DNA from 2 places in the Rossellomorea yichunensis genome. Region 1 is predicted to be linked to the other one. Evidence: riboswitches for the same ligand, from Rfam matches in the RefSeq annotation. Region 1 holds a riboswitch; the other holds the start of a gene.
The links. A riboswitch is a leader RNA that binds a small molecule or an ion and turns the genes downstream of it on or off. The one in region 1 is predicted to bind cyclic di-AMP.
Positions count from the first base shown of each region.

Region 2: it holds a riboswitch for cyclic di-AMP, as region 1 does, so the genes downstream of both, RSX31_RS15580 (potassium channel family protein) here and RSX31_RS08730 (hypothetical protein) in region 1, are expected to answer to the same signal.

Region 1 covers NZ_JAVYAD010000003.1:174,749-181,264, forward strand. The annotation lists gene RSX31_RS08710 (methyl-accepting chemotaxis protein) at 1-536, shown strand, start outside; gene RSX31_RS08715 (RNA polymerase sigma factor) at 905-1,420, shown strand; gene RSX31_RS08720 (DUF4030 domain-containing protein) at 1,407-2,453, shown strand; gene RSX31_RS08725 (DUF2294 domain-containing protein) at 2,679-3,047, opposite strand; cyclic di-AMP (ydaO/yuaA leader) riboswitch at 3,288-3,430, shown strand; gene RSX31_RS08730 (hypothetical protein) at 3,795-4,259, shown strand; gene RSX31_RS23330 (potassium-transporting ATPase subunit F) at 4,385-4,459, shown strand; gene kdpA (potassium-transporting ATPase subunit KdpA) at 4,482-6,152, shown strand; partial or broken gene kdpB (potassium-transporting ATPase subunit KdpB) at 6,285-6,516, shown strand, end outside.
Region 2 covers NZ_JAVYAD010000005.1:335,478-341,993, reverse strand. The annotation lists gene RSX31_RS15595 (hypothetical protein) at 1-275, opposite strand, end outside; gene RSX31_RS15590 (polysaccharide deacetylase family protein) at 445-1,386, shown strand; gene RSX31_RS15585 (DUF1206 domain-containing protein) at 1,439-2,284, opposite strand; cyclic di-AMP (ydaO/yuaA leader) riboswitch at 2,486-2,624, shown strand; gene RSX31_RS15580 (potassium channel family protein) at 2,865-3,521, shown strand; gene RSX31_RS15575 (TrkH family potassium uptake protein) at 3,525-4,847, shown strand; gene serC (3-phosphoserine/phosphohydroxythreonine transaminase) at 5,602-6,516, shown strand, end outside.

The DNA.
Region 1 (6,516 bases):
ACAAACTTTGGCTGGAAGCAACATATATTCCTATTTTAGATGGAAAGGGTTCTGTCCATGCAGTCCTGAAAATTGCCACAGACATTACAAAAAGGGAAACTACAACGATAGAGATCATTTCCAAATTAAAGAGCATGCCGAATAATCTAGTTAACTCAGTTATGGACAATTCTAATGAAAAAGTAGAAGCGTTAGAGTCTTTAAGGGAACAAATTAAATTAATTGATGAAACGTCGAAATCGATAAAAAATATTTCTTCTCAAACAAACTTGCTTTCTTTAAATGCGGCGATTGAAGCAGCCAGAGCGGGTGAACACGGAAGAGGATTTAATGTAGTAGCCCAGGAAGTGAGGAAGCTCTCTGTGAATGCTGATAATGCCATTAAAGAGGTTAATGCTAACATTGAAAATATTACAAATGAACTAATAAAAGTTAATCAAATTTCAGAAGACTTACAAAGAATTGTTACAGAATCTAAAAATGAAATTGATCAAACCATTAACAAGTTAGAAAACCTTACTACAAATAAAGAGTAAGTGTAGGTAGCGGGTGCTGTGTTACATATTAGGAGAATATAAAGAGCGTGTTCTGAACAACTATGGTTAAATAGGCTCTTTAAATGCAACCCATGCAAACCGGGGACGGTCGTAAGGGAAAGGTTAAGACGGAACCGTCCCCACTCTGTCTGCACGGTGATGGATTAAAGGGTTGGTGACTGACCCAATTTTAGATTTGGATTTTAATGATTTATTTAAGATGAACTAGCATTGTTCCAACTTGGGATAAATGCTTTTTTTATGAAGTGATATTCCTAATGGATTCTATTTCTTTTTATAAATTTATTTAAAACGTGACCGATTTATTTTCATTTGCGTCTAAGTGTATAAGAAAAGGGGGAACAGTTTTGGAGCAACAAGAATTAAATGAATGGTTTAATCAATATGGAGAGTCAATCCTGACTTACATACTTTTAATGGTACGAGACTATCAACAAGCAGAGGATTTAACACAGGAGACCTTTCTTAAAGCATATAGGCGTCAACAGCAATTTGAAGGGAAATCATCTGTGAAAACGTGGCTATTTGCTATTGCTCATAATGTAACAAAGGACTATTTTAGAAAGAAAAATCCGTTAAAACACTATCTGGGCTTAACAATGGAAGAGAAAGACTGCAAGCCGCTACCTGAACAAATCGTAGAAATGAATTTCGAATCTGAACAATTATATAGAGCCATTCAACAATTAAAAACTTCTTATAGGCATGTCATCATTTTAAGGAAGTTAAAAGAATTTTCAACAGCAGAAACAGCTATTGTTTTAAACTGGTCAGAAAGTAAAGTGAAAATGACGTTAAAAAGGGCGCTAGTTGAATTGAAGAAGGTATTGAGTAAAGGAGGGATAATCGATGAAATACTCTAATGATCAATTTAAAGAATTAGAAGACCAATTTAAGATAGCAGACAAATCGAAAGAACAACTTAGAAGTAAAATAATGAAGAGTACATATAAAAATAAAAAGAGCCATTTTAAAAAATATGGTTGGATTGCAGCAGCGTGTATGCTCTTTATTGTCATATCTCCGTTCTACTCAACGACGATGGCAAGTATTGTAGAGAAAGTGTTACCAATTTCTATCACTCCTAATGTGTCAGATGGACAACAGAATCCTGATTTAACATCTAAGCTCTTTAAATTAGTCGAAAAGGAAGGATACACTGTTAATTCCGTAGGGACAACACCATCTCCATTCACCATTGAAATTTCACTCGTTTTGAAAGAATCTACATTAAAGCAAGCAAAAGAAGACCTTGAATCTAAGATCACAAATTATCTATATGAAAATGGGTATGACGAGTACGAATTAAAGATTATCGAAGCACCTGAAGTTCCCAATAATGAGCGAGGCGAAGATTCTAAAAAACTTTATGACCAGGTACGGGAGATTGTGAAGGAAGTATTCGCATCCTATGGATATGCCGAAGAGGCAGAGTATGAGTTAGCGGGAATTAAGGGAACTGACGCTACAACAATCGTCACAATTGATATGCCCGACCATATTGAAGAGTCAAAGGAAATTATTGCAGATATTGAAAAAGAAATAGAATTACAAAATTTAGATGTGAAAGGTATTGAGGTGGATACTTTCAACTTAGAACATCGTCAGCAAGATAATCGTTGGTCCTTTATTTCATCTGATATATATGACGCAATGGCAGGGAAATCGACTTATCAATTGGCAGGACTATCGTACAATGTGAAGAAAGGACACTCTTATGTATGGATAAAAACGGATTTGGATGAACCACTTTCTCAAGAACATATTGAAGAAATTGAAAAAGCAGTACAAGAATATTTAGCTTTACCAGAAACGAAAGAGCAAATTCGTAATGACGAGTATACCATTCAATTCTTATTAAAGAATGGAGAATCATTTGTGGAAATCACAAGCTGAAATTGAGGTCAGACCCTCTGAGCGAAGGTGGCATGTAGGGATAGTGGAATTAGATTCAACAGTAAGGGGTTGGAGTTCCCTAGCTTCTTCAGTCACCGGTGTAAGGGTAACAATCTTTAATGCCCTGAATCTTTGAGGATGCGGCTCGATAGATTCAGGGCTTCCTATATTTATAAAGAGATAATAGAAACTTTCGAATTTACTTATAAATATACATTCAGTTGTTTAATTTTCTAACTGCTTTTCAAGATTCTTATCGAGTACGAATACCTCCATACGCTCTCCCATTTTCGTACTGATGTCACTATGGCTCGACAGGACTTTGCATTTTGTATGCTGTTCTACTATCTCTTCGATGTTTTGGCTGTACATTTCCCGCAATACCTGACGCATTTGTTTCACGAGGACTCTACCTTTATCGTGCTCGACAAGGTGTTTTTCTTCAACCGTTAACACGCCCTTGAACCTTGCAATGACCATGTCCTCTAAGATGTATGTTCGGGTTTCCTGTGGACCGCGGCCGATCAGTTCTCTTTGCATTTTTATGAAGGCTTCGCTTAATTCAGCTTCTAATCGTCGTTTAGAGATTTTCACGTTTTCTCCCCCTTGCCACTATCAGATCAATTTCAAGGATTATCTTACTCAGACGTGTTAAAAGTTGTCAATCATTAATTTTCATAGAATAAAATAGCTGAAATAATTCGAATCAGTTAGAGATTTAGAGTATTTGATGATTTTCGTTAGAAAAATAAACCTATTTAGCTAGATTTAGAGATTTTTAATAATTTACAAATTCAATAAGCCGGGAGTAATATATTCCTTGTAAAGCACAGCTCAATATTTCGGCCTAGTCTCGGAAACGAGAACGGAGGACCCAATCAAGTGGGGTTAATTCTACGTATGTAGAAGGGATGAGATTAAAACTCTTTCGCCATCCTACCCGTCAGCTAACTTCGTCGGCTAAAGCGAAGGAGGTCATAAAGACCACCTTTTTCAGGGGGCTTTTTTTGTTGTTTTCATAATGGCAAAAGGGGCAGCTTGACTAATAAGTAGGTCTTTTTATTATGCCTATTTTGAAGAAGTGAACATGGAAGACAGAATGCATAGAAGGCTATAACAGCCGGCTAGGCGTTAAGTAGACCAATGTGTACTTTTTCTTCAGATGAACAAGAGATGTCAGAGGATCGCATTCTTTCAGGATGCTGATTCATCTTTGCTCTTGCCTGTCATACTGGGGGAAAAGTGAGCATTGGTCTATTTTTGTTTTCTGAAGGTGGATCTTTCTTCCTGTAAGGGGATCTTTTGGATGACCGTCCATGTCTTTTTCTAGGGTGTGCCTCAATGATCTCTGTAGTAAGGAATGGTAGAGGTGTGATGACTGCATTTGGAAGGAGGATTAATGTGTTCATTCAAGAACGGCAAAAGGGTACAACGCTTGTTTATATCCCCACTTGGGAAATGCTGCAGGAAATAGAGGATTGCTTAGATAGATCCCATGCTTGCTGTTTTGTTTCATCCATTCCACAAGTTGTCGAAGTTCTGAAGGGGCGAGGGTTTCAAGATGTCATGGGGCTAGGTCAATATGAAGAATTTCTCGATCATCGAAATCATTTCAATAAGGTCATCGTATTTGAAAGTCACTTTTCAGATACGTTATCGATGATGAAAATCATTCAAAACAGTACGTCCGCACCAATCATAGTGGTCACGGGTGTCCATGGTTATCCAGTGCGCCTTTATCAGTCAATCGGTGCAAGATATGTCGTGTATACAAAAAGCAGGAATGTTTCGTGTTTTCTAAGATAATATCAGGAGGTTTTACACATGTTGGATTTCATAATGATCGGTTTTTTCTTCCTTCTCCCGGTTTTAATGTCGGGGGTTGCCAATTGGTCCTCCACTGTGGTGGATCGAGGAGGTAAGGACTCATGATGCTCTTACTTGGTGTAACGGCAGTTATTACACTTTATTTATTTTATGTATTATTCAATCCTGAAAAATTCTAATTAGTTGGGGGTATCACAGGTGATGACGACCATTCTATCCATCATCATTACATTGGCGGCAATGATTCTGATTGCAAAGCCGGCCGGAGTCTATTTGGCAAAGGCGTTCGACTATAATCATACGCCTTTAGACCAAATTTTTGGTCCATTTGAACATTTACTTTTCAAGGTCAGTGGAATAAAAAAAGTAAATCAAACCTGGAAGCAATACGCATTGGAGCTTGTCTTCACGAACGGTTTCATGATTTTCATTGTTTATCTTGTTTTCAGAATGCAAGGGGTCCTGCCATTGAATCCCAGTGGCAATCCTGGAATGGATCCCACCCTTGCCTTTAATACAGCGATCAGTTTTATGACCAATACAAATCTTCAGCATTACAGCGGGGAATCAGGTCTTTCCTACCTTGGACAGATGATCGGTATTCTCTTCATGATGTTCGCCGCACCGGGAACGGCTTTGGCGGTAGCCATCGCCTTTGTAAGAGGGCTGACAGGTGCTGAAATCGGTAACTTCTTTGTCGATTTATTCAGGGCCATTACTCGTGTTCTCATGCCGATCGCCTTTGTCACTGGCTTTATTTTCATAGCGTTAGGGACCCCACAAACGTTGGAGCCATCGGTTACAGTGAACACGATTGAAGGTGGTAGCCAGGAAATCGCCCGTGGTCCTGTCGGAACGTTCTTGTCCATTAAAGAACTTGGGAATAATGGTGGAGGATTCTTCGGCGTCAATTCCGCCCATCCCTTTGAGAATCCGAATGCCATCAGCAACTTTATTCAGATTCTGTTAATGTTCCTGCTTCCATCCGCCCTGCCTTTTACGTATGGAAAGATGGTCGGGAATCCAAAGCAAGGACGTGTCCTGTTTGTATCGATGGTTATGGTTTTCGTTGTGTTCCTTTCAACGGCCCTATTCTATGAATCTCAAGGAAACCCGGCACTGAATGCCATGGGGATCCAGACCGATCAAGGCAGTATGGAAGGGAAGGAAGTGCGGTTCGGTACCGGTCAATCGATCCTTTATGCCATGGTCACGACAGCAACGGAAACAGGTGCAGTGAATACGATGCATGATACATTAACCCCTATCGGAGGGATGCTTGCCCTTTCCAATATGTTGTTGAACACAGTATTCGGAGGGGTGGGGGCCGGCTTCATCAATGTGGTCATGTACGCCATGATCGCTGTGTTCCTTTCAGGATTGATGGTTGGCCGGACACCGGAATTCTTAGGCAAAAAAATCGAAGGCAGAGAAATGAAGCTGATTGCCATTACGATGCTCATGCATCCTCTCTTAATATTAGGGGCATCTGCTCTTGCCCTTTACACTCCTCTTGGGGTGGAAGGCATTTCTAACAACGGTTTTCATGGGATTTCCCAAGTGGTTTATGAGTATACGTCATCCGCTGCCAATAATGGTTCGGGCTTTGAAGGACTTGGAGATGCCACTCCATTCTGGAACATCTCGACAGGAATCGTCATGTATATTGGAAGATTCTTTGGACTAGTCACGATGCTTGCTGTTGCCGGGTCGCTTGCATCCAAGAAAATGGTACCCGAGACCATAGGAACCTTCCGAACGGATACGTCGTTATTCGGTGTGATCCTTATTGGAACGTTCTTTATAGTCGGAGCGCTAACGTTCTTCCCGACACTTGTATTGGGCCCGGTAGCAGAATATCTGACATTGTAGATGGGAGTGGAAGAAATGGCAAATCCATTACTGAAAGAGACACATAAGGTTGCTGAGTTTCCAGGTAAAGAGCGAAAAGGTCTTCCTCCTCAGCATTCCAATCAAAATGAACAGAAGGACGGAAACAACATGATGGATAAAGAAATGGTCATGAAGGCCCTGAAAGATTCATTCATCAAGCTCGACCCTAGAATCATGGTGAAGAACCCGATCATGTTTGTAGTGGAGATTGGATTCATCATTACATTGATCCTGTGTTTTGTACCTGATGCATTCGGCAACAGTGATGTGGCACCATGGTTCAATATAACAGTCAGCCTGATTCTTTTATTTACAGTGCTGTTTGCAAATTTTGCTGAAGCAT
Region 2 (6,516 bases), on a different contig from region 1:
TCCAATTGAGAGGTTTGATCAGGTAGTCTATAAAATACGATCAATTCGTTAGTTTGATCGTGATCCAAATCTGCTTCAATCATTTTGTTTGCTTGTTTGTCCTCAATCGGTGAAACCCATTCTGCCTGTGACGGAACATATTTTCCGATCGCTTGTTTCACTTCCTGCTGTTTAACCGGAAGTTCAGGCGGCTTCAGTAATGAAGTGTTGGATTGGAATAAAGAGCAACCCGTACACATCAAAAGACAACCCGTAAGGAACAAAATCTTCTTCAATTGATCATCACATCCTGCCTATAGCTTTCACTAGTATAGTGTAAACTCAATCGACAAAAGTAACAAAAAAGTTACAAAAGTCGCCCTTGCTTTGTAACCGGGAAGTAACCCTTTTCATCGCCCATGATCCTATCATTAAACGTAACAAGAGCGCAGAAAGGTGATCGAGATGGGGAGACAAAGGGAAAAAAGAAAATGGATCAAACCTATTGAGTTGGGTGGATTGGCAGCAGTGATAGTACTGTTACTCATTCTTTCAACTTCGTGGGTATTGGACATTGGGGAAGCGAAGATTTCAAAGGAATCAACGACTCAACAAAATACAGTCCAGGAAGAACCCTCTGAAAAAGAAGATGGCGAATCGGGACAACCTGTAGTAGGGGATGACAGCGATACTCAAGAAGAGGAACAAGAAGCTAATTTCAGTGAAGAGGAGAGTGTGAAAGACGACGACAATTACTATGAGGAAGTGGAAATAGAAGACCATTCGTCCAATGAACAAGGGAATTTCGAGGATGAAAAGACGGTTTACATTACATTCGATGATGGTCCGAATGTAAATACGGGAGCGATTCTTAAAGTGCTAAATCAGTATGGGGCAAAAGCGAGCTTCTTTATGCTGGAACCGAATATGAAAAAACATAGTGAGGCCGTTCGACAGATAGTGGAAGAAGGGCATAGTGTCGGGTTGCATGGTGTCACCCATGATGTATCAGAAATCTACCAATCTAGTGAATCGGTTGTAGGGGAGATGCTGACGGCCCAATTTACGTTAGAGTCCATTACAGGTATTCGAAGCGAGTTGATTCGCGTTCCTTATGGGTCCGTACCCAATATGAAGCCGGAATATTTGAAAGCAGTAAAGAGAGAAGGATTTAGTTTATGGGATTGGAATGTAGATAGTGAAGATTGGAAATATCATAGTGGGGAGTATGTTCAGAATGTCATGGATCAGTTAGCTTCTTATTCATTTGAAAACCAGCCAAAAGTCATTCTTATTCATGAAAAACCTACGACACTCGCTTATTTAGATTCTTTACTTAAGAAGTTGACTGATCAAGGATATAATATGAAGGCTTTAACAGAAGAAATGAATCCAGTTACATTTTAACAATGTTGCCAGAAGAAAAAAGGAGCTGCCCTTTGGCTGCTCCTTTTCATTCTTAATAAATGCTCATATGACGGTTTTTACCTGTTAAAATTTGAAACACGCCATAAAGGATCAATCCTGCGGCTACAATTCCCAGCAGCCATTGTCCATAAGGTTGTTGAGCTATCTTGGAAAGTGCACCATCCAATCCTTGTGTTTTATCCGGATCGGCTGTGATCGCCGTTTGAATAAAGAAATAACCGATCAGTAAAAAGACGGTGCCTCGGGAATATAACCCGAGCTTTCCGGTTTTTCTTCCCAATTCCCATTCTTTCTCGGACATTTCATGCCGTTTAAATTTGTTCGTGTATTTTTCTGTATAAGCATTATGAATTTCATAGAGTGCATATCCAATAATGATAAGTCCGACAATTCCTACAACCCATTGACCAAAGGGCTGAGATAATAACTTAGCAGATAAGGTTTGTTTCGATCCCGAACCGGAGCTTTTGGCATGCATCGCAATGGCGAAAGCATTATAAGTCAAAGAACCGTAAGCAATCCCGGTGATCAGATTAGCGAGTCTTCTAAACATTGATTTCCCGTCATTTCTCACATGTTCCGGATCTTTTACCACTTGAATGAGGTGCCAAAGAACAATTCCGATCAGGCCGAGACCTAATATCCATAGAAGGACTTCCCCAAAAGGTTTGCTCGCCACTGCTGCAAAGGCACCACTCGAGTCTGAAGTGCTTCCTCCTATCCCGAGTGAGGCCATAACGGCCAATGTGCCAATCAGTATATAAACAATCCCTCTTGAAATGAATCCAATCCGTGCAAACCCTCTAATCCAAGGTTTTATATCATTTGATGAAACAGATGAACTTCTTGATGTTGTAATGGATGAAACTCCGGCCATATACACTTCTTCCCTTCTGGTTCTATTTTCGTAATACTTATGTATGCTATTCCCCTGATACAGAAAAGAGAAACCTTTTTAACGAACAGTAAATGCTGGATGGATTGAGATAATTTTGCCTGTTTTTCATTTAAAAAATTTTTACATAAAACCTATTTACAACGAATTAGGAGAGGAGTAATATATCTATCATCAAATGAATATTCTTTATCGCTTAATTCATTTTTGAAGCGGGGGACCCGAGTATTTTAAAGGGGTGAATCCTTTCTTTTGAAAGGTAGGGCTACTTCCATAACCCGAATCCGTCAGCTAACCTCGTAAGCGTAATGGGAGAGGATGATACTTGTGATCGATTATGGATGACCACAGGCTTAGTTCCTGCTGGTCTTTTTGCGTTGTTTAGAAGTCCGGCTCAGGAGGCTGGAGGCGAGAAGTCATGAGTCAAACCTGCCATAAAGGCACAGGAAGCCCCGCCAGGTTCGCCTTATGTTATCGCTTCTTTTGAAGTCACTTGGGCTTTTGTTGTAATGAAGAAGTACTAGATGGTTAAGCTATTAAAAAGGTTTTGGAGGATTTCATCATGAAAAAGCAATTTGCGGTTATTGGATTAGGGAGATTTGGAGGGAATCTGGTTCAGGAATTGGCTGATCTGGATGTTGAAGTGTTAGCCATTGATATTCATCATGATGTCGTCCAGCATTATGTAGACATTGCCACGCATGCCGTGCAGGCGAATGCCATGGATGAATCTGTATTGAAATCCCTTGGACTCAGAAACTTTGATCACGTGATCGTGTCCTTTGGGGATAATATAGAAGCAAGTATTCTTACCACCTTACTTTTAAAAGAATTAGGGGTTAAAGAAGTATGGGTCAAAGCTTCGAACTCTTATCATCAGAAGGTATTGGACCGTATCGGGGCCGATAAAGTCATTCATCCTGAACGTGACATGGCGCGGAGAATTGCCCATCACATTACGTCAGAAAAGATCATTGATTATATCGAACTATCCAAAGAGCACAGTATAGTTGAAGTGCGTGCCTCTAAAAAGGTGGCGGGCAAAACGTTAATTGATCTGGATGTCCGGGCGAAATTCGGTTGTAATATCATTGCCATTCACCGCGGGGAGGAAGTCATTGTATCTCCTTCTGCCGATGAAGTCATAAAAATGGAAGATCTATTGATCGTCATTGGACATAACAGGGATATCAATCGATTTGAAAAAGAAGGTGTATAACCTATGAAACATAAGGTGATCCGGTTAAGCCCTCCTCAACTTCTCGTTGTGACATTTCTATTCTTCATCATAGTAGGAATGGGTTTGCTTAAGCTGCCGTTTGCCACCACAGAATCGATTACATGGCTTGATGCCTTGTTCACGACGACTTCCGCCATGACGGTTACAGGGCTTGCGGTCGTTGATACAGGAGATGCCTTCACCCTCTTTGGAGAAGTGGTCATTATGAGTCTGATCCAAATCGGGGGACTTGGCATCATGTCCTTTGCCGTCTTGATCTTTATGATGCTCGGTAAGAAAATCGGGTTTAAAGAACGGCTTCTTCTTCAACAGGCATTAAATCAGACGTCTGTAGGAGGGGTCATCAAGCTTGTAAAATATTTATTTATCTTTTCCTTCCTTGTTGAAGGATTTGCCGTCCTATTACTGGCGTCTGAATGGGTTCCTGAATTCGGTTGGAGAAGAGGGCTTTACGTCAGTATATTTCATTCGATTTCCGCATTTAATAATGCAGGATTCTCTCTGTGGTCCGATAGTTTAATGGGGTACGTGGGAAATCCCATCGTCAACATCACAATTTCGTTTCTGTTTATTGTAGGAGGGATCGGATTCACTGTTTTAGTGGACCTATGGAAATCGAAAACGATTCGCAAACTTTCCCTCCATACGAAAATCATGGTAGTAGGGACATTTGTCATCAATGTATTCGCTTTTATGATGATTTTCATCTTGGAGTATAATAACCCGAATACACTGGCTCAGTTACCATTCCTTGATAAACTATTCGCTTCCTATTTTCAAGCGGTCACCCCCCGTACGGCCGGTTTTAACTCGCTTGATTATGGCAGCATGGAACGCTCCACATTGCTGCTTACGATTCTTTTGATGTTCATCGGGGCCGGAAGTGCTTCAACAGGTGGAGGAATCAAGCTGACCACCTTTGTTGTGATTTCATTGAGTGTGTTTGCTTTCTTAAAGGAGAAAAGAGAAATTCGTATTTTTCGTCGTACGATCGATCAAAACTATATTTTTAAAGCTTTGGCTGTGTCGATGATCAGTGTCCTCCTTGTTTTTACGGCCCTGTTTTTCCTTGATATGACGGAAAAGAATGCTTCTTTCCTGGCTATTCTCTTTGAAGTGGTATCAGCTTTTGGAACGGTGGGGTTGTCCATGGGGATTACAGGATCCTTGACAGCGATAGGTAAATGGATCATTATCATCGTGATGTTTGTCGGGAAACTTGGCCCCCTCACACTGGCCTTCTCCCTATCCAGACCAGACAAAGAAAAGATCCGCTATCCAAAAGAAGATATTTTAACAGGTTAATGCTCAACCAACCGGCTCTCTTCATTTTGCCCTCTGCGGGTAAGTGGGGGAGCTGTTTTTTTATTTTTTTAGGCTCTTTTCGTAAAGCTTGTTGATAAATAAAATTGAATCTGCCAGGGCTCTGTCAATAAATGTTTGCTAGATGATAAGGGGAACCGCTCAGCTTGCAGATAGCGTTCGGGCGAGCCTTCTAAGCTTAGCAGAACGGGGTCTGGGCACGCCGGAAATCCGCAATAGTCTTCGCAGTTCCACTTACCATCTATAAAAAAATTCATGGCAAAGCTTAATATAGAATACGGCTACTACTCTCTTTAAATGAAGTTACTTACGGTGGGAGCATTGTTTAGTTCATTTGAAAGATAATTTAATGATCCCTCGATTCATGAGTAAACATAAAATTTTCTTTTACTCCTATATAGATATTTTATAAAAAAAACGCTCAATATTCCTATAATAGGAGCTTTTTGTATTGGCTATACATCATTAGGAGAAGCACAGAGTGGAGCGGAAAGGAACGGTCCATGTTTTCGCACTACCACTCATCCAAAACAAAAATTCACTTTTGGGAAGTTATGTAATGCCACAATGTTTATGAAATGAGCTTTTTTCAAAAACGACAAAGAATCAATCCATAACCACGCATGAGTCTAAAAACGGTTCTGTTAAGCGTTTTCATCATTGGTTTTTGATATTGACTAAACCATTGTGCGCGATTATACTGTTGAAAAATTCTGAACTTTAGGCGGTGCTGTTGTTGAAGCGTGTGTATAATTTTTCTGCTGGTCCTGCGGTGTTACCTGAGCCTGTTCTGAAAAAGGTTCAAGGCGAATTATTGAACTATCAGGAAACGGGTATGTCTGTGATGGAATTGAGTCATCGATCTGCTCCTTTCCAAAATATAATAGAAGAAGCTCAGAGTTTATTGCGTGAACTGCTCTCGATCCCGGATGATTACCATGTCGTATTTATGCAAGGAGGGGCATCCCTGCAGTTTTCCATGATTCCACTAAACTTACTGGGTTCAGATCAAGAAGCTGATTATGTCCTGACCGGCAGCTGGTCGAAGAAAGCTGTCAAAGAAGCGGAGAAGGTTGGGAATGCCCGAACTTTATCACCCCATGAGAAGTTTGAGATACCTGCTTATACACCAGAAGATTTTTCACCACAGTCAAGCTATGTACATATTACCTCCAACAATACTATTGAAGGAACGCGTTATCATAAGTGGCCTGAAACCGGAGGCATTCCACTTATAGCCGATATGTCATCTCATATCCTTTCTGAGAATATAGACGTTTCCTCCTTTGGGATGATCTATGCAGGTGCTCAGAAGAATCTGGGTCCTTCGGGTGTAACGGTGGCGATCATTCATGACAGCCTGGTCGGTCAAGCATCTAATACATGTCCAACGATGCTGAATTACGAAACATATGTAAAGCATGATTCACTCTTTAACACGCCCCCGACCTTCTCTATTTATGTTTTAAAACTTGTACTGGAGTGGGTGAAAGAAAATGGAGGAGTCGAAGGGATGCAGGCTGATAATGAGAGGAAGGCAGGTCTTTTATACACCTGTATAGATGAATCATCTTTATTCCATAACCCTGTCCCGGAAAAAAATCGTTCCTTAATGAACATCCCTTTTTCAACACGTGATGAGGAGCTGGAT